2 linked regions of the Caballeronia sp. TF1N1 genome follow. The protein of the gene in region 1 binds, or shares a complex with, the protein of each later gene. Links are inferred from orthologs where the notes say so. Each region holds a gene or a part of one and is shown on either strand. Other genes may lie near its edges. The genes, in order: fliS and LDZ28_RS00505.

What was found.
Region 2: the proteins of fliS (region 1) and LDZ28_RS00505 are in contact, whole or in part, in a crystal structure (PDB 5MAW), measured with the Bacillus subtilis proteins. The link is inferred for Caballeronia sp. TF1N1 from one-to-one orthologs.

The regions. Positions count from the first base shown.
Region 1 is NZ_CP084626.1:2,789,670-2,799,780, forward strand. The notes cover bases 35-2,939. They hold fliS (flagellar export chaperone FliS), read right to left. Parts: upstream 1,745-2,939; coding sequence 1,325-1,744; downstream 35-1,324. Other genes in these bases: LDZ28_RS13095 (flagellar hook-length control protein FliK), read right to left, coding at 35-890; LDZ28_RS13100 (flagellar protein FliT), read right to left, coding at 966-1,295; fliE (flagellar hook-basal body complex protein FliE), read right to left, coding at 1,986-2,351; fliF (flagellar basal-body MS-ring/collar protein FliF), read left to right, coding at 2,649-2,939. In the rest of the region: more of LDZ28_RS13095, read right to left, coding at 1-34; more of fliF, read left to right, coding at 2,940-4,442; flagellar motor switch protein FliG, read left to right, coding at 4,432-5,427; flagellar assembly protein FliH, read left to right, coding at 5,420-6,091; flagellar protein export ATPase FliI, read left to right, coding at 6,100-7,614; flagellar export protein FliJ, read left to right, coding at 7,686-8,135; LDZ28_RS13140 (flagellar hook-length control protein FliK), read left to right, coding at 8,167-9,609; LDZ28_RS13145 (hypothetical protein), read right to left, coding at 9,666-10,052; LDZ28_RS13150 (hypothetical protein), read right to left, coding at 10,037-10,111. UniProt on the Bacillus subtilis protein: Essential for filament assembly. May act as a facilitator of flagellin (hag) secretion. Antagonizes translational repressor CsrA indirectly.
Region 2 is NZ_CP084626.1:99,861-109,911, forward strand. The notes cover bases 7,207-10,051. They hold LDZ28_RS00505 (flagellin), read right to left. Parts: upstream 9,275-10,051; coding sequence 8,138-9,274; downstream 7,207-8,137. Other genes in these bases: fliD (flagellar filament capping protein FliD), read right to left, coding at 7,207-7,958; LDZ28_RS00510 (glycosyltransferase family 41 protein), read right to left, coding at 9,550-10,051. Outside these bases: aceK (bifunctional isocitrate dehydrogenase kinase/phosphatase), read right to left, coding at 1-1,239; LDZ28_RS00475 (MerR family DNA-binding transcriptional regulator), read right to left, coding at 1,264-1,686; LDZ28_RS00480 (MBL fold metallo-hydrolase), read left to right, coding at 1,810-2,883; LDZ28_RS00485 (ABC transporter substrate-binding protein), read right to left, coding at 2,890-4,485; LDZ28_RS00490 (sodium:calcium antiporter), read left to right, coding at 4,971-5,981; LDZ28_RS00495 (flagellar protein FliT), read right to left, coding at 6,108-6,407; more of fliD, read right to left, coding at 6,417-7,206. UniProt on the Bacillus subtilis protein: Flagellin is the subunit which polymerizes to form the filaments of bacterial flagella. Assembly into flagella requires FliW. Acts as a homeostatic autoinhibitory regulator to control its own cytoplasmic levels.

The sequences.
Region 1 (10,111 bases):
CGCACGACCGTGAGCGTCGCTGGATGAATACCCGCATCGAGCGATGCCTGCAGCGCCGATTCATGCTGGCTCGGCTGCGGCGCGGCGGGCGGCGAAGCGGGCGAGGACGGCGCGCTTTGCGAATTCGACAGCGCCAGCGCGGGCGCATCCCGTACCGATGCCGCGAGCGCCGCCGCTTGCTGCGGCGTTTGCGGCATCGCGACGTTATGCGTTTCGGCGTGCAGATCGGACAGATCGGTTTGTGTCGAGGCAAACGCCGGTGGGCGCGTGTCGTCGAAGGCGGCATCGCGCGCGATGCTTTCGTCGCCCGGCAAATCGAGCGGCAAGGTCAGCGCGCGCGGATCGATGCGCGCCTGCGGTTCGCTCGCGAGCGACGCCGTGCTGCGCTGCCCGGCCATCCATTGCACGAGATGCGACTCGTAGAAGAGGCCGCTTTGCGCCACCGTTTTCGCAAGCTCCGATGCCAGCGCGGACGCCGGCAACGGCGGCAGATTCTGGCTCGCCGCACGCGCGGCCGCGACGGCGGCGGCATTGGAGGAGAAAGCGGTATCGAAAAGCCCCGTGGTCAGCGCGGCGAACGCGCTCGCGGGACGCGGCGGTGTCGGCCAGAGCGGGGCATCGCCGAGAATCGCGGGCGCGGCGCCGCCCAGGCGGGAAATGACATCGAGCGTGCGGGCCACGCTCGACAGTTCGGTTTGCGCGGACGCCACCGGAGCGAGCGTCGGCGCGGATGCGCCCGCCGCGGTTCCGGCGGGCGTCGCGACGGACAAGGAAACGCCCGTCTGCGTGGTCGGCTGGCCGGTCGAACCGGCGTTGGCGCGCAGCGCGGACAGAAGGAGCTCGGTCCGGCTGGCGATAATCGTGGCGATCGCGGAATCGAGTCCTGACATGCCGGCATCCTGGAAAGACCGCGCGCGAGGGCCGGGCCAGACGCCGGAAGAGTTTTCCGTCGCAAGCCGCGTTGTCTAGCGCAGTCCGATCATCTTTTTAAGTACGCGCGCCGGGCTGTTGGTCGTGAAGAGCGCGGAAAGACGCGCGAGGCTCGGCGAACTGAGGTCGCGAATCGCGGCATCGTCGGCGAGGATCTTCTTCACGAGGTCCAGCTTGCGCGCACGGGCGGTGTCGTCGAGTTCCGAGCCGGTATCCACGTCCTTCAACCGTTCGATCAACTCGCGATACCTGCCCTGCATCGTCTTCAATTCGCTCCACTCGCCACTGCGCGCCGCAGCCAGCATCTGGCCGGACAGCGCAGCAATCGCCTCGTAGTGCGCGAAATATTCGTCTGTGGTATTCATTCTTGTCAGGCAGTCGCCATGGCTGCCGCTCAGACGGCTGCCGCGGTCGTTCTCGCCACTTCCGGTCCAATGCCGACCCACGCCTCTTCGAGCGTAGCCAGCAGATTGTCCACTTCCACGAGCATCGACTCGTCCTGGTTCAGATTCGCTTCCAGGAGCCGGCGTGCCATGTACGAGTACAGCGCGTCCAGACGCAGCGCGACTTCGCCGCCCGCTTCCTTGTTGAGCGCCTGCTGCAACCCGGTCTCGATGATGTTGATCGCCTTGCTGATCGCCGTTCCGCGCGCGCCCACGTTCTTCTGCTGCAAGTGCATCCGCGCCTGTGCAATCGACTGCCGCGCGCCCTGATAGAGCATCACGATCAGCCGGTGCGGGCTCGCTCCCATCACCCCTGTCTGAACGCCGACGCGTGCATATGCGTTGGCTCCCGCCTGTCCTGGGGAATACATCCGTGGTTCTCCTTATGCGATACCGAATAACGCCCGCGGCACGTGGCGCGCGGTGCTCGGACGACGGCGCAAAGGCCGCTTCGTCCGACCGGTAAGAATCGGTGCTGGCGATCGAACCATCGTTCGCCGTGCTGTTATCGAGGTTATCGGAGAATCGCGGCAAAGCTTTAGGGCGCAAGGCTCTGGGGCCGTATCGGCATGATGGGGACGGATTCGAAACGCACGCGCCAGCCACAGCGCGTTACACCGAAATTTGCATGATGTCGTTGTAGGCCGACACGAGCTTGTTGCGTACTTGCAAGCCGAACTGCATGCCGACGTTGGCCTTTTGCATATCGACCATCACGTCGTTGAGCGAAACGTTCGGCGCGCCGATTTCGAACGCGTGCGCTTCGGACAGCGCCTTCGTCTGGTTGTCGCTGATCTTGCTGATCGACGACTGCAGCGCGTCCGCGAACGTGCCCGCGCTCACCGCGCCCGACTGGCCGATTCCCGCGTCCTGTCCGGATACGGCACCCGTGGCGACCGTGGGGCTGCCGGCGGCCTGCGTCGCCATCGACTGCATTGTGCTCAGCGCGGAGGTGAGCGGATTGATCGGGAAGTTCATGGTGTCTCCGATTGACAAGTAAAGAGCCGGTTCAGCGCCCAAGTGCGAAAGACGCTCGTCGCCGGGTTCGGGGCGGCGTGCGAACGGTCGTCCGAACGCTTTTACCGAGTACGAGAAAGATTAGCAGCGCGGCATTTTCCAAAGCGCTGGAAGAACGGGGGAAACCCGGCTCTATTCGCCGAATCGACTTGCAATCTTCTGCGGATAATCCATCTCGTCAAAAGTCCTCCGGCGCCGCATCACGGGCAGTACGACCGGCCAGAGGGGAACGCAAAAGATTCGGAGCTTCGACGCTAAATGGATACGCCCAACAACTCACTGATCACGCCAGACGCCAGAATGGGCCTGGCAGGCGCGCAGCCTGGCGCCTCGGCGAGCGCCGCGAGCCCCAGCCTCACCGGCGGCGCTGGCGGCGCCGACTTCGGCGGCTTCGCTCAGCGCATGCCGATGCTCTCGCAATTCCGCTCGAACCCGCGCGTGCCGCTCATCATCGCCGTGGCGATTCTGGCGATGGTCGTGGCGGGGCTCGTCATGTGGACGCGCCAGCCCGACTACCGCGTGCTGTTCTCGAATCTCTCCGACCGCGACGGCGGTGCGATCGTCGCCGCGCTCCAGCAGGGCAACATTCCCTACAAGCTTTCCGACGGCGGCGGCGCGATCCTCGTTCCGGCCGAGTCGGTGCACGAAACGCGTCTGCGCCTCGCAAGCCAGGGCTTGCCGAAAAGCGGCTCGGTCGGCTTCGAACTGATGGACAACCAAAAGTTCGGCATCAGCCAGTTCGCGGAGCAGATCAACTACCAGCGCGCGCTCGAAGGCGAACTGGAACGCACCATCGGCGCAATTTCCTCGGTGAAGTCGGCACGCGTGCATCTGGCCATTCCGAAGCCGAGCGTGTTCGTGCGCGACAAGGAACTGCCGACCGCGTCCGTCATGGTCAACCTCTTTCCCGGCCGCGTGCTCGACGAAGGACAGGTTTCGGCGATCGCGCACATGGTGTCGTCGGGCGTGGCGGACATGCCGGTCAAGAACGTGAATATCGTCGATCAGGACGGCAACCTGCTCACGAACCAGAGCGCCGCGAACGGTCTCGACGCATCGCAACTGAAGTACGTGCAGCAGATCGAGCACAACACGCAAAAGCGCATCGACGCGATTCTTTCCCCGCTCTTCGGCGGCGGCAACGCGCATTCGCAAGTGAGCGCGGACATCGACTTCTCGAAGCTCGAACAAACCGCCGAAAGCTACGGCCCGAACGCCAACCCCCAGAACACGTCGATCCGCAGCCAGCAATCGAGCGAATCCAGCGAAACCTCGGGCAGCGGCCCGTCGGGCGTGCCGGGCGCGCTGTCGAACCAGCCGCCGCAGCCGGCATCCGCGCCGGTCACGGGCGGAGCATCGGACGCAACCGGCGCTGCCGCCGCGAAGTCCACGCCGCAGAACCTGCGCAAGGACACGACGACCAATTACGAAGTGGACCGCACCGTGCGCCACTACGAACAGGCGACAGGCGGCATCAAGCGTCTTTCGGTGGCGGTGGTCGTGAACTATCAGCGTCAGGTCGATGCGAAGGGCAACGTCACGATGACGCCGCTCGCCGCCGACAAGCTCGCGCAAGTCCAGCAACTCGTGAAGGACGCGATGGGCTACGACGAGAAGCGCGGCGACTCGGTCAACGTGGTGAACAGCGCGTTCAACTCCGACCAGAACGTGACGCCCGATGTGCCGTGGTGGCGCACGCCGGACATGATCATGCGCGGTATTCAGTTGGCGAAGTACGTGGGCATCGGCATCGTCGCACTGTTCCTGTACTTCAGCATGGTGAAGCCGGCAATGCGCCGCGCCTTCCCCGTGCCGGAACCGGCGGCGCCCTCGCTCAACGCGCCAGACGAACTCTCGCTGCTCGACGGCCCGACGCTCGAAGGCGGCGCCAAGAATGACGATGATGACAAGGATGCCGAGGTAAGTCTCCTCGGTCATGAAAGCAACAAGGCCAAGTTCGATCGCAATCTCGACTACGCGCGCATGGTGGCGCGTCAGGACGCGAGAATCGTGGCGACGGTCGTGAAGAACTGGGTGTCCGATGAACGCTGAAGGTCTCAATAAAGCCGCGCTCCTCCTGATGTCGATCGGCGAGGAAGAAGCCGCCGAAGTTTTCAAGTATCTCGCTCCGCGCGAGGTGCAGAAGATCGGCGCGACCATGGCGGCGCTCAAGAACGTGACGCGCGAGCAGCTCGACAACGTGCTGACCGAATTCGTCAGCGAAGCGGAGCAGCACACCGCGTTGTCGCTCGATTCGAGCGAGTACATCCGCTCGGTGCTCACGAAGGCGCTCGGCGAAACCAAGGCTGGCGCGCTCATCGACCGGATTCTGCAAGGCAGCGATACGAGCGGTATCGAAGGTCTGAAGTGGATGGACTCGGGCGCGGTCGCGGAACTCATCAAGAACGAGCATCCGCAGATCATCGCGACGATCCTCGTGCACCTGGACCGCGATCAGGCTTCGGAAATCGTCTCGCTGCTCAACGACCGTCTGCGTAACGACGTGCTGCTGCGTATCGCCACGCTCGACGGTATTCAGCCCGCCGCGCTGCGCGAACTCGACGATGTGCTGACCACGCTTCTCTCCGGCAGCGACAACCTGAAGCGCGCGCCGATGGGCGGTATCCGCACGGCGGCCGAGATTCTCAACTTCATGTCGAGCAACCATGAAGAGGGCGTGATCAACAACGTCAAGGAATACGACGTGGAACTCGCGCAGAAGATCATCGACCAGATGTTCGTGTTCGAGAACCTGCTCGACCTGGAAGACCGCGCGATCCAGTTGCTGCTGAAGGAAGTGGAATCCGAAACGCTGATCGTCTCGCTCAAGGGCGCGCAGCCCGCGTTGCGTCAGAAGTTCCTGTCGAACATGTCGCAACGCGCGGCCGAATTGCTTGCGGAAGACCTCGATTCGCGCGGTCCGGTGCGTGTGTCGGAAGTCGAGCAGCAGCAACGCAAGGTGCTTCAGGTGGTGCGTAATCTGGCGGAAAACGGCCAGATTCAATTAGGCGGCAAGGCAGAGGATGCATATGTCTAATCCGGCCCAGAACCCGAAGGCGCCGCTCTCCGCGTATCAACGCTGGGAGATGGCTTCGTTCGATCCCGTCACCGTGGACCACAGCGCGGCGGATCAGGCAGCGCTCGAAGCGCATTTGCGCCGCGTCGAGGAAGACGCGCATGCGCAAGGTCTTGCCACGGGTCATGTGGCTGGACAGGCGATCGGGTATCAGGCCGGTTTCGAACAAGGTCACGCCAAGGGTTTCGAGGACGGCCGCAAGGAAGCGCTCGCCGAAGCGGCGCGTCTCGCGGAAATCGCCGATGCGTTCAGGATCGCGCTGCAAGCCGCCGATGCCGCCATCGCGGAAACGCTCGCCGCGCTCGCGGTCGATATCGCGCAGCAAGTGGTGCGGCAGCATCTGGCGCACGATCCGACGGCGCTCGTCACCGTGGCGCGCGAAGTGATCGCGGCCGAGCCGGAACTCACGGGATCGCCGACGCTGATCGTGAATCCCGCCGATTTGCCTATCGTCGATGCGTACTTGCAGGAAGAACTCGGCGCGGCTGGCTGGATGGTGCGGCCCGACCCGCTCGTGGAACGCGGCGGCTGCCGCGCGCACGCGGCGAGCGGCGAAATCGATTCGACCAATGCGTCGCGCTGGGAGCGTGTCGCGGCGGCATTGGGGAGGAACAAGCCGTGGTAAATAGCGCAATGACGCATCGCATCACGCAGGACGGACTAAGCGAGCTGGAGCAGGAAATCGCGCGCGCGTCGTTCGGGCCGGAGGCTGTCGTCGAGGAAGAATCGCCGGAGGAACTCGCTGCGCGGACCATCGCGGAACTCGCGAACATGGCGGGCAATCCGCATATCGACGCCTGGCGCGACAAGCTCGACGCCCTCAAGGCGCGTACCGCGATCGCCAAGCCGCTGCGTCCGTGCGGACGTCTCACGCGCGCCGCCGGCCTCGTGCTCGAAGCGGTCGGACTGAAGATGGGCGTCGGTTCCGAATGCATGATCGAACTGCCGCCGGGCAGCGCCATTCCGACCGCCGAAGCCGAAGTCGTCGGCTTCGCGGGCGACAAACTCTTCTTGATGCCGACCACGGAAATGGCCGGCCTCTTGCCCGGCGCGCGCGTGTATCCGCTGGAAAGCGCGCCGATCAACGATCCGATGGCAGGCGCGAAACGTCTGCCGGTCGGCTGGGAGATGCTCGGCCGCGTGGTCGATGCATCCGGCCGTCCGCTCGACGGACTCGGCCCGCTCGGCGCAAAAGTCGATGCGCCGTTGTCATCGCCGGTCATCAACCCGCTGAATCGCGAGCCGATTCACAAAGTGCTGGACGTCGGCGTGCGCGCAATCAATTCGCTGCTGACGGTTGGACGCGGCCAGCGCATGGGCCTGTTCGCGGGTTCGGGCGTCGGTAAATCGGTGCTGCTCGGCACGATGGCGCGCTACACGAGCGCGGAAGTGATCGTGATCGGACTGATCGGCGAACGCGGCCGCGAAGTGAAGGAATTTATCGAACAGATTCTCGGCGAAGACGGTCTCGCGCGTTCGGTCGTCGTGGCCGCGCCGGCCGACGTTTCGCCGGTGCTGCGCATGCAGGGCGCGACTTACGCGACTTCGCTCGCCGAATATTTCCGCGATCAGGGCAAGCATGTGTTGCTGCTAATGGATTCGCTGACGCGTTACGCGATGGCGCAGCGCGAGATCGCACTTGCGATTGGCGAGCCGCCCGCGACCAAGGGTTACCCGCCGTCGGTGTTCGCCAAGCTGCCCGCGCTGGTCGAGCGTACCGGCAATGGCCCGGAAGGCGGCGGTTCGATCACCGCGTTCTACACCGTGCTCACCGAAGGCGACGACCAGCAAGATCCGATCGCCGATTCGGCCCGCGCCATTCTCGACGGCCATATCGTGCTGAACCGCTCGCTCGCCGAGGCGGGGCATTATCCGGCTATCGATATCGAACAGTCGATCAGCCGCGCGATGACCGCGCTCATCGACGACAAGCATCTCGAACACGTGCGCCTTTTCAAGCAGATGCTCTCGCGTTATCAGCGCAATCGCGATCTGATCAACGTGGGCGCGTATTCCAGCGGCCGCGATGCCCTGCTCGACCGGGCCATCGCGCTTTATCCGCGAATGGAGTCGTTTTTACAGCAAGGCTTTCGCGAGCAGGCGAATTTCGAACCGAGTCTTGGTTTATTGCATCAACTTTTCAACTAGTATTTGCAGCCGCACCTATATTTGTCATAAGTTATTAAAAAAACCGCGCGACCACAGAGACCAACTCGTCCATGTCAAAGAATCTGCCGATCAACACCCTGATCGAACTCGCTCAGGAAGAACTCGACGCCGCGACCAAGAAGCTGGGCAAGCTTCAGCAGGAGCGCAACGAAATCGAGGGGCAACTCAATTCGCTCGTGACGTATCGCGACGAATATCACGCGCGTTTCACGGCGTCGGCGCAGCAAGGCACGACGGCGCAGACGCTGCGTAACTTCCAGGCGTTCGTCGACACGCTGGACTCGGCGATCGCGCAACAGCGCACGTTGCTCGTGATGGCCGACCAGCGCATCGAGGCGGCGAAGCCGGAATGGCGTCTCAAGAAGCAGAAGGTCGGCAGCTACGAGGTGCTCGCGGCGCGCGGCGAGGCGTTGCTCGCCAAGAAGGCGGCGCGCGTGGAACAGCGCGAATCGGACGAGCACGCGGCCAAGGTGCTGCGCATGCGCGCCGAACGCGCCTGAATTTAACTACCGGACTTTTTCGAGGTAACGCATGTCCTCCGTTTCTTCCATCGGCGCGCAGTCGGGCGTTTCGTCATCTTCGGCTGCCAAAAAGCGTGCAGCGGACGCAGGCGCGTCGTTCGGCCTGACGCTGCAGAGCATGACCGACAAGGCCAATGCCGACGCACAGGCAGCCAAGGCGCTGGCGGCGTCGTCCTTGTCCTCGTCCACTGCGGCCAAGTCGAGCGTGCATGACGTGCCGAAGTCCGACGACACCGCGAGCGCCAGCAAGTCGGACGACGCGAGCGACGTGAAGAAGAGCGATAGCGCGACAGACACGCAGGCGTCGTCGTCGGCCGACAAGAGCGGCAAGACGGATTCGACGAAGGAGGCATCGAAGCCTTCGGGCAAGACCGAAACGGCGGATGCGTCCAAGCCTGCCGCCCCGGCAAAGCCCGCGAAAGCGACGGATGCCGCCGATGCGGCCGAGCGCGCGGACGCCGCCCAAGCTGCGAATACCACCGTGTCCGACGTGACCGATGCGGCCGCGACGGCGGTTGCATCGACGGATGACGACAAGACCGCGACCGGCGACACGCACAAGAGCGGCGACGCCAAGTCCGCGCAAGATGCGCTGCAGGCCGCGCTCGCCGCGATGAACAACGTGCCGGCGAATGCCGTGCCGATGAACGCGGCGGCATCGGCGCATGCGGGCGCGGGCGCGGCCACGGGCGCTGGAAAGAGCGACGAGGCGTCGGGCGCCATGGTCGGCGAAGGATCGAAGGGTAATCGCTCGGGCGGCCTGCTCAACGCGCTCGCCGGCGATGCCAGGGACAACGCGGCGCCGGCGACGACCGCGGCACTGGCAAGCGATGCGGCAGCGGTTCAGGCCGCGCTGACCCCGCAAGCCGATGCGGGCAGCGCGGCGTACAAAGCCATCTCGCAGCAAGCCGATGCAGCGGCGCGCGCGGTGGCGATGCAATCGGCATCGGCGGGGTCGGCGGTATCGAGTGCGCAAGGCGAGATGACGGCGGCGACCAGCGCGGCGATTGCGCCGCACGTGGGCGCTGGCGGCTGGGACGATGCGTTCAGCCAGAAAGTCGTGTTCCTCTCGAATTCGCAGCAACAGAGCGCGGAGTTGACGCTCAATCCGAAGGATCTCGGCCCGTTGCAGGTCACTCTGCAGGTTTCCGAGAATCATGCGCACGCGCTCTTCGTGTCGCAGCATGCGCAGGTGCGCGAAGCGGTCGAGGCCGCGATGCCGAAGCTGCGAGAGGCGATGGAAGCCAACGGTATCAGCCTAGGCTCCACCAGCGTTTCGGATGGATTCGCGCGCCAGTCGTCGCAACAGGACCGCGGCGAGGGCCGCTCGTCGTCGGGCAACGGACGCGGCGTGGGCGGTGTTGGCGGCGTCGGCGGTAGCGATTCGGGCGTGGCAAGCACGGTGACGATGCCGGTGCGGCGCACGGTCGGGTTGGTGGATACGTTTGCTTGATGGCCGTGGTGCAATCGATTCGGCTTCTTGGGACGAACCGATTGCAATCACATTGATCAAGCACAGGTTGCGCGTCCTCGCTGACGCGTGATTGCTTTTTCTACTTCCTGCCAAATTCCGTTGAGTGTCACCCGAAGATACAGAACGCTGAGTTCGTGTCGCAGACGGAAGAAAGCAGACGCGTCGCGTTTCAAGAGGAGTTTCCTGACTTCATCGATCACCGTTTGATCATCGAATGAAAGCCAGATCGGCGGCGCTGCAGTTAAGGCGTTCGGACCGCACACTGGAGCGACCTCCCGAAAGAAAATCTTTTTGAGTTCTTTCAATGGATAGACACATATTTTCGATGCTTGGTAGTCGTAGTCGATTTTGTTATCGACGAAGAATTCCGCCATCGTCGTCCAAATGCGCTCCCTTGCCTGCTGATCTATCTGATGCCCCACGTGCGGAATTCCTCCAATTCGTCGAGATAAGCGTCCTGAGCCGTTTGAGTTACGACAGA
Region 2 (10,051 bases), 2.7 Mb from region 1 along the record:
GATCATCGAAGGCGCTTCTTTTTCAAGTTCGCGGATCAACGCATCGTCGAGGCGCGCAAGCGGCAGCGCGACGCTCGAATATTCGAGCGTGTCGGCCATGCGGCCCACGCGGTCGTGACGCTTGACGAGTTGATACTTGCCCTGAATCTTCTCGCGCGTGGTTTCCTTCGGCGGCGGAAACGCGTCCTTGATGAGCTTGAACACGTAAGGAAACGAAGGCAGCGTGAACACGATCATCACGAGCCCCTTGATGCCGGGCGCCACGATGAAGCGATCGCTCGAATGTTTCAGATGATGCAGCAGGTCGCGATAGAACAGATTCTTGCCCTGCTTCTGCAAGCCCACCGAGGTATAGATTTCGGCCTTCGGCTTGCCCGGCATAATGCTGCGCAAGAACTGCACATACGCGGACGGCACTTCCATGTCGACGAGAAAGTACGAATGCGAGAAGCTGAAGATGACGAGCAACTGCTCCCGGTTCAAGAGCACGGTGTCGAGCGCCAGCAAGTGCGGCTGCGTGTGACGGATGGCAACCGCGAACGGAAGTAAGGCATCGCCATTGATGATGCGCCCGACGACATATGCCGCCTTGTTGCGAAAGAACAGCGACGAGAGCACGTGAATCTGAAAGTTCGGCGCGGGCGTGAGTTGGCCAAAGGCCTCTTCGATTGCATCCACCACGCAATGCACGTCGCGCGGCAAATCCTCGAACGAAGGCTCCAGCTGAAAGTTCGTGACGATGCGTTCGAGCGTGGCCTGCAGCCCGTCTTTCTCGGGGTAATACGCGCGATACGTCGGCTTGGCGGCGGGCTCGTCGTTCTCGATGTATTCGGTCGAAATGGCGGGCCGCACGAAGATGAAATCGTTGTTGAAATACGAGCGATGCAGGATCTTGCAGCACACCGAGTTGAAGAACGTCTCCGCGCATTCCGGCTGCCGATGCGTCGTCAACAAGCCGATGAAGTGCAGCTTGATCTGCTGCCAGATTTCATCGTCGATGGTCTCGGCGTCGTACTCGTCTTCCAGCGATGTCACGCATTCCGCGACGCGATCGTCATAAGACGCGATGCGGTCGCGTGCGCGTTGCGCGAGCGCTTGCCAGTTGCCTTCCTCGAACAGATGCTTCGCCTCGACTGCCGCTTCGCGAAAGACGCGGTAATGGCGATCGAAGCCTTCGAGTATCGTCTGCGCGACATCGAAGCCTATTTGCGACGAGAGCAGCTTGGGGAAGTGATTCATGTCGGCTGGGCGTCTCGTTGGCCATCATGCGGCTTTGGCTCTGCGGGCGCGCTTTTCGACGCCAGCGGCAAGGAGCGCGCGGCCTTGCTTCTCGTATGTTTCGAGTTCGGCGAGTGTCGTGGTGAGATCGACGAGTTGCCGCTCAAGCACTTCGCGATGCGCCGCGATGGTATCGACAAAAGCCTGCAACTGCCGCGTGCCGCCCGTGGGCGAGTCGTACAAGTCCAGCAGCGTGCGAATCTCCGACAACGTAAAGCCGAGCCGCTTGCCGCGTAGCGTGAGTTTCAGGCGCGTGCGATCGCGTGACGAATACACACGCCGCAGGCCGTTCGCGCCTTCGCGCTCGGGCGCGAGTAGACCGTGGTCTTCGTAGAAGCGAATGGCGCGCGACGTGATGTCGAACTCGCGCGCCAGTTCGCTGATGGTGTAGTGAATTGCTTGAGTCATTGCCGGCGCCGGAGCACGTGATCACACATGCGACGTTAGAATGAGGTTTACGTTATCGTCAACCTGGCGAAATTGCAACGTGGCTTGAACCCGCATTCATGCTCACTTCAGAGGCGCAAAAGAATGAACGCACTCGAACATCAACTCGATTATGTTTTTGCCGACGAATTGCCCGAAGCGGGGCGCGTGAAGGAAGTCGCGCCTGGCCTTTACTGGCTGCGCATGCCTTTGCCGTTCGCGCTCGATCACATCAATCTGTGGCTATTGCGCGATGAGATCGATGGCGTGCAGGGCTGGACCATCATCGATTGCGGCATCTCGAACGAAAATATTCGCGCGAACTGGGAAAGCGTGTTCGACAGCGCGCTCGACGGCTTGCCTGTGCTGCGCGTGATCGTCACGCATTGCCATCCGGATCATCTCGGTCTTGCCGACTGGATCTGCAAGGGTGGGGACAAGGCACGCTGGAACGTGCGTCTCTGGATTGCGCTCGGCGAGTATGCAATGGGCCGCGTGATGGCCGCGGGCGATGGCTCGAACGCGGGCGGCGAGCGCGCGGCGAAGCACTTCGGGGCGCATGGTCTAACGGACGAGGCATCGCTCGATGCATTGAGAAAGCGCGACAGCTATTACCCGACGCTCGTGCCTTCCATCCCCGCCGAGTTCCGCCGTATCCGCGATGGCGACCGCATCGCGATTGGCGGACGCGAATGGCAAATCATTTCGGGCTACGGTCATTCGCCCGAACATAGTGCGCTGTATTGCGCGGCGGACAAGCTGCTCATTTCCGGCGATATGGTTTTGCCACGCATCTCGACGAACGTGTCCGTGTTCGCTATCGAGCCAGAAGGCAATCCGCTTGCGCTATATCTCGAATCGTTGGGACGCTACGAACACTTGCCCGCCGATGTCCTCGCCTTGCCTTCGCATGGCAAGCCGTTTCGCGGCGTGCTCACGCGTATCGGTCAGTTGCGGGACCATCATCGCGCGCGGCTTGCGGAAGTGGTCGAGGCGTGCACGCAGCGTCCGTGCAGCGCGGGAGATATCGTGCCGATCATGTTCAAGCGCAAGCTCGATATCCATCAGATGACCTTCGCACTTGGCGAAGCGCTCGCGCATCTGAACTTGTTGTGTCTGGATGGCACGCTTACGCGCGAGACGGGCGAGGACGGGGTGATCCGGTACTCGCCCGCGTAAAACCCCTCACTGCACCGTCACAGCCCCGAAGTTCTGCCGCCCGAACGGACTCACGTTGTAGCCGCTGACGTTGGCACGCGTGATTGCCGCCGCAGTCGGATAAACGAGCGGAATCCACAGTGCCTGATCGTGGATGATCTTCTGCGCGTCCACATAAGCCTTCGTGCGTTTCGCGACGTCGGAGGTGACCTTGCCATCCGCGATGAGCTTATCGAGTTGCGGGTCGCAGAAGCGCGCGAAGTTGATGCCCGACTTCACCGCATTGCAACTGAAAAGCGGCGAGAGGTAGTTGTCCGGATCGCCGTTATCGCCGGCCCAGCCCATGAAGAGCATGTCGTGCTGGCCCTGCTTGGCTTCCTTGATGAGTTCGCCCCACTCGATGATCTTCACCTGCGCCTTCACGCCGATCTTCGCGAGATCCGCCTGCAGCAGTTCGGCGCCAGCTTTCGGATTCGGATTCAGCACACTACCGTTCGGACGCACCCAGATGGTCGTTTCGAAGCCATTGGGCAAGCCTGCATCCGCGAGCAGTTTTTTCGCGGCATCGGGCGAATACTTGTACGCCGCGATGTTCTTGTCATAGCTCCACGTGTTCGGCGGATACGGGTTCACCGCGGGCGTTCCCGTGTTTTCGAACACCGTCTTCGTATAGGTGGTGCGGTCGAACGCCATGTTAAGCGCCTGGCGCACCTTCGGGTTATCGAGCGGCTTCTTCTGCGTGTTCAGCGCGACGAACGCGGTCATGAATGCGGGCGTCTCGCTAACCTTCAGCGACTTGTCCTTCTTCGCGTCGAGCACGTCCTGCGGCTTCGGCGACAACGCGATCTGACATTCGCCCGCCTTGATCTTCTGCGCGCGCACGGCGGCGTCCGGCGTGATGGCATAAATCAGGCGATCGACTTTAGGCTTCGGCCCCCAGTAGCTCTGATTCACGTCATAACGGATCACCGCGTCTTTCGTATAACTCTTGAGCACGAACGGACCGGTGCCGACAGGCTTGCTGTTCAGATCGACTTGCTGGTTCGCTTTCAGCAGCTTGTCCGCATAATCCGCCGAATAGATCGATGCGAAGCCCATCGTGAGGATCGGCACGAAGGTCGCGTTCTGCTCGTTGAGTTCGAACTTCACCGTTTTGTCATCGACCTTGGTCACGGCCTTGATGAGCTTTACGAGACCCATCGATTGCGCATGCGGAAAGCCGCTCGCGCCCGCGATCTTGTGCCAGGGGTTGCTGTCCGACAACATGCGCTCGAAGGTGAAGACGACATCGTCGGCATTGAGCGGACGCGTCGGCTTGAAGTAGTCGGTGGTCTGGAACTGCACGTTCGGACGCAGATGGAACGTGTAGGTGAGACCGTCGCTGCTGAGCTCCCACTTCTCGGCGAGCGCGGGCGCGACTTTCTTCGCGGCCTCGTCGTATGACACGAGCGTGTTGAAGATGACATCCGCCGACGCGTTGGTCGTGACGAGCGAATTGAACTGCACGACATCGAAGCCGTCCGGGCTCGATTCTGTGCAGATGGTGAGCGGCTTGGCCATTGCGATAAGCGGCGCGGCGGCGAACGTCGCGGCGATGGCGGCAGCGAAAAGTGTGTTGCGCATGAGATCTCCCGTGACCCGGCTGGTCACATTACGATTGTTCTTGTGGCTGGTTTTACCCTGTGCGCGTGTGGCGAGCAAGTAGCGCATCCGCGCGGCTAGGTTAGCGAAGCGCTCGCCGCTCGACAACGAATCGTTGCGCATACGCTTATGCCTCGAACGCGCCGTGCGGGTTGCCGAACCGGGCGGCTCAGGCTACACTGCCCCGGTCTTTGGGGAGTAGCCTTCCTTCCATCAGCGAAGGAGAACGCGTCAACATCCTCGGCCTTGCTGCCGTGGCGCGTTCGACCGGTCGGTGCTGTCGCATTCCGGCGGTTTGGCGAGACCATCGATGCGCTTTGTCGTTCTTGGTCGGACGGCGCATGGCGCATCGTGGTTCGCTGAACGTCCGACCGTGGAATCATCGTGTCCCCACAACTACAAAAATCCCTGTCTCGCTGCGCGCTCATTCGCGCATGCGCGTTGCATCGTTTCCCGCGAGGTGCCGCATGACGATGCTCTTCGTCGAACTCGCGTTGATGCTCGCGGTCATTCTCATCGCATCGGAACTCTTCACCAATGCGCTCGAACATCTCGGCGAACGGCTCGGCATATCGGAGGGCGTGACTGGATCGCTGTTCGCGGCGGTCGGCACGGCGCTGCCGGAAACGACCGTGCCGATCATCGCGCTGCTAGGCGGCACGGCGAGCCGTTCGGTTAACGAAGAAATCGGTGTCGGCGCCATTCTCGGCGCGCCACTCATGCTCGCGACGCTTTCCACTTTCCTGATGACGCTCGCGGTCATCAAATCGCGTGGCTTGCGCGGCCGGATCATGCCCGAGCGCAGCGGCTTCACGCGCGACCTGAACTTCTTTCTCGTCGCGTTCCTGATTGCGGCCGGCGCCATGTTCGTGCCGCATCATGCGTGGCAGGTGCGGGCGATGTTCGCGGTCGGCCTCGTCGGCTTATACGTGATCTACGTGATCACCACGTTCAAGGCATCGGCGAGTCTTGTCGAAAGCGGACACGGCACGGAAGCGCCCGAGCGTCTCTTCATCACGCGCGTGGGTTTGCCGAACGGTATCGGGTCGATCATGCTGCAGTTCCTGATCGGCATCGTGCTGCTCGTCGGCGGGGCGAAGGGCTTCATCCACGGTGTGGAAGGCGTGTCGGCGGCGCTTGGCATATCGCCGCTCTTGCTCTCGCTCATCATCATTCCGATTGCGACCGAACTGCCGGAAAAGGTGAACAGCATTCTTTGGGCGCGACGCGGAAAAGATACGCTCGCGTTCGGCAACATCACAGGCGCGATGGTATTTCAGGGCACCTTGCTGCCGGGCATCGGCATCATGCTGACGCCGTGGGAGCCGCGCGTGGAAGTGCTGACCGGCGTGCTGATCACGCTCGCGGCGGCGGCATGGCTGCGCTTCAACGCGCGCGGCAATGGCGTGGTGTTGTGGGCATTGCTTGGCAATGGCATCTTGTACGCGGCTTATCTGACCTTAACCCTCGGCCGCTGAAGCCTTCGAGCGACGCAAATAAAAAATGCCCGCGCGAGGCGGGCATCAAGAGCGAAGCGCCGCGTCATGTCTGACGCGTTCTTCTCGTTGTTCTTATTAAGGTTATCGGCGCGTTCTGGAAAAACTTTAGAAGCGCGCGGCCTGTTGATATCGTCCGGCGGCTTTCGCCTGATCCATCGACTTGCGGTACGCCGTCGACAGCATGGCTTGCGCGGCGTTCGCACGGCCCATCGTTGCTTCGATGCTCGCCTGAATCCGGCGAATGGTCGCGAGCGATTCAGCCGGCTGATTCGCTTCCACAGCCATCAGGAGCGGCGTGCGCGCCTCTGTGAGTTCGGCCGCGCGCGCCCAGTTTTCTTCGTTGACCGCTGCTTCGATCGCCTCGGTCAGTGCCCAGGCGTGTTGAATCATTTCTTGCTGGTTCATGTTCGTTCCTTACGACTTGTTGCTTGCCAGCGCGCCCGCGCTGTTGGTGCCGCCGAAGAGTGCGGTCAGGTAGCTGCCCTGCGTCGCCATCTGCGACATCAGCGTGTTGAGCGCGGTGAACTGATCGTTGTAGGTCGTGGTCAGTTGCGCCGTGTAGGAAGCGAGCGCGGTTTGCTGGTCCGTGATGCTCGAAAGATCGGCGGTGAGCGCGGTCGTGCGCGTATCGACAATACCGCCTGTCGCGAGAAATCCGGTCAGGCTGTTGTTCAGTTGCGCGGCTACGCCCGTGCTCGAATTGAAGAGCGATGCCACCGCGCCCGAGTTGCTCGACAATGCCGCGGTCAACGCGTCTTCGTCGGTCTTGAGCGTGCCGTCCGGTTGCAGCGTAATGCCGATCGATGCAAGGTTCACCTGGCTCGTGCCGGAACCCACGCCCTTGGCAATCGTGCTGGAAAGGGCGTTGCGAATGGTGTTCATCATCGAGTCGCCGAGCAGCGCGCCGCCTTGCGAACCGGCTGCCTGGGTCGAGTCGAACGAAGTCAGCGACGCGGCCGTCGTGATGAAGTTGTTGTACGCGGTGACGAAGCCATCGATGGCCGTCTTCTGCGTGGCCGTGTCCTGCGCGATGGTCAAGGTCTGCGTCGTCCCGACCGCATCCGACGTGAGATTCAGCGTCACGCCGGACAGCGCCGTCGTGACCGCATTGGTCGAGCTGCTGGCAGGCGTGCCCGCGATGGTGAAGTTGGCGTCCATGCCGGCCGTCGTCTGCGTCCAGTTCGACGAGCTGATGGCCGTCTGCGCCGGAACCGCATTGCCGTTCGAATCTGTCGTGGCGGCGCTCAACGTCGATGCCACGTTGAGTTTGGACAAACCATTGTCGTCGGGCGTCGTGCCGTCGGACTGCATGTTCGGCGTGACCGCCACGGTAATGCCGTTGGCCTGGCCCGTCGACGCCGAGCGCAGCACGAGGTGCGCGCCATCGGTGCCGTTGACGACCGCCGCCGTGATGCCGGGGTTACCGCTTGCCTTGTTGATCGCGGACGCAATGCCCGCGAGCGTGTTGTTCGAAGAGTCGATGCTGATCGACATGTCCTTGCCGCCCACCGACAGCTTCATCGTGCCCGTGCCGAGTTGCGCGGTGCTGGTGAACGCGGTGGAGGTAAGCGATTGCGAGGTGGCGATATTGCTGACCGCGACCGAATAAGTGCCCGCGACCGCGCCGGTGCTGGCCGTGCCGGTCAGACCCTTGCCGCTGCCGGTCGCCGTGAAGGCGCCGAGCGTCGTGCCGTCCGCGAGCGAACTCACCGAGCTTTGCAAAAGCGACAGCACGGACTTGAGCGTGCCGACCGCGGTGAGCTGGGTGTTGTCCTTGGTTTGCTTGGCTGTCAGCGCATCCGTCTGTCCGGCGACCTTCGCGTTGACGATGGCGGTGACGAGCGAGTTCACATCCATCGTGGAGTTGGTCGAGCCACTGATGATCGACTGCGCGGCCTGCTGGACGGCGCTGGTCGGATCGACCGTGGATGCCGAAGTGGTTGCTACCGTGGACATGTATGGCTCCGTTTCTGGCTTCTTGCCGTGAGCGGTTGAAGATGCGTTTTACTGCGCCGTCAGCAGGCGATTCGTCATGAAGGCGCCTCTGGCGGAAATGCAAATCGGGAGGCAAGCCTCCCTGGGTACGTCGCCGGCGCGCCGTGATCGAGACGCGCCGGTTACTGCGTCGGCGATGCTTAGCCGAGGAGCTTCAGAACCTGCTGGGGCATCGAGTTCGCTTGCGCCAGAACCGAGATACCAGCTTGTTGCAGAACCTGAGCCTTCGAGAGGTTCGCGGTTTCTTGCGCAAAGTTCGCGTCGGTGATCTGCGACTGAGCGGACGACAGGTTGGTCGACTGCGCGGTCTGGGTAGCGGCAACCGAGCTGAAGCGGTTCTGCACAGCGCCCAACTGAGCTTGCAGCGAGTTCACTGCGTCCAGTGCGTTGTCGACTGCCTCGATTGCGGACGATGCGCCGTTCGCCTTGCTGATGTCGATTTGCGACACTTGCGGCGGCGTGTTGTTCGCGGTCAGCGCGCCGACTTCGGACGTTTGAGCTGCGGTTGCCGAAGGAACGTTGGTGCTGTTCAGGCTGATGCTCGTGCTGCCTGCGGACAGACCCGTGAACACGTTCGACGAGGCGAACGAGCTGCCGAGTGCCTTGTTGTCCTGGTCGGTGAACGTGTAGCCGCCGGAGCCGTCAGCGATGACGTTGACCGACGTGATCGTTGCCGAGCTGGCAGCTGCGGATGCACCCGTGTCGCCCAGGCTCAGACCGTCGACCGTGCCGATGACCGTGCCCTTCTGCGGGTTGCTGCCGCCGAGCGACAGAGCCGAGACGTTTGCTGCCGAGCCGAGGTCGATCGTGATCGACTGGCCGACGTTCGCGCCAACCTGGAACGTCTTGCTGCCGGCGGTGCCGTCGAGCAGGTTCGTGCCGTTGAACGTGGTTTGCGACGAGATACGGTTGATTTCGCTGATACGCTGCGTCACTTCTTGTTGCAGCGAGGTCTTGTCAGCCGTCGACAGCGAGCCGCTCGATGCTTGCACGGCCAACTGACGGATACGCTGAAGGTTGTCCGTGATCTGCGACAGACCGCTCGAAGCCGTCTGAACCATCGACACGCCGTCGTTCGCGTTCGAAACGCCTTGGTTCAGGCCGTTGATCTGCGAGGTCATGCGCGAAGCGATTGCGAGGCCAGCTGCGTCGTCTGCTGCGCTGTTGATGCGCTTGCCCGACGAAAGACGCGTGATTGCCGACGACAGTGCGCTTTGCGTGCCGTTCAGGTTTTGCTGAGCGACCAGCGAGTTGATGTTGCTATTGATACCGATCATTTTGTTTCTCCGATGAGGCCTGGCGCATTTATCTGAGTTGATAACGCCATCGTTTGGCGGAAGCGTCCGTCGTTTGTTTGTTTGGCCGCTTGTTTAGGTTTTCGGCCCGTGCTAGGCAAACTTTAGTGCTCGATTCGATTTGCCTGATAAATACCTGGAAATCCGTGCTAAAGCTTGCCCAGCGGGGCTCTGCTGCCGATGCTCGCGGTTTTTGAATGCCCCGTCTGAGAGCTTTAACGGCAGACGCAGCGACTTCTTTCGTTAAAAAATTCGCTTCAGACGTCGAACGTGGCCGCAGCCTTGCCGGCGCACCAGCGCTGCCACATCTGGCGCATGCTGGCGGAGAGCGCGCGGGCCACCGTGTCGGGCTGGAACCCCGGCGACTGCAGGCAGCGCTCGCGCATGCCGGCGCGGATCTGCGCGAGTTCTTCGACCCGGCCCGCCCATTCGATGCCCTTCGCGACGAAGTCCGCGCGGTCGCGAGCCACGAAGTCGCCGAGGCCCGTGTTGGAAAGCACCGACGTGCTGCCTCGGCTCGCGATCAGTTCGCCGGGCAAGGTGAGCGTGGGCACGCCCATCCACAGCGCCTGCATGGTGGTGACGCCGCCCGCGTAAGGGAACGTGTCGAGCGCGATATCGGCGTCGAGGTGATGCGCGAGATAGCGCACGAGCGACGAGCGCTGACGAAACTCGAGCCGGCTCACATCGATTCCTTCCTTCTCGAACCAATCGATCAGAATCGTGTGGCTGTTGTCGCGCGGCACGCCTGCGATCAAC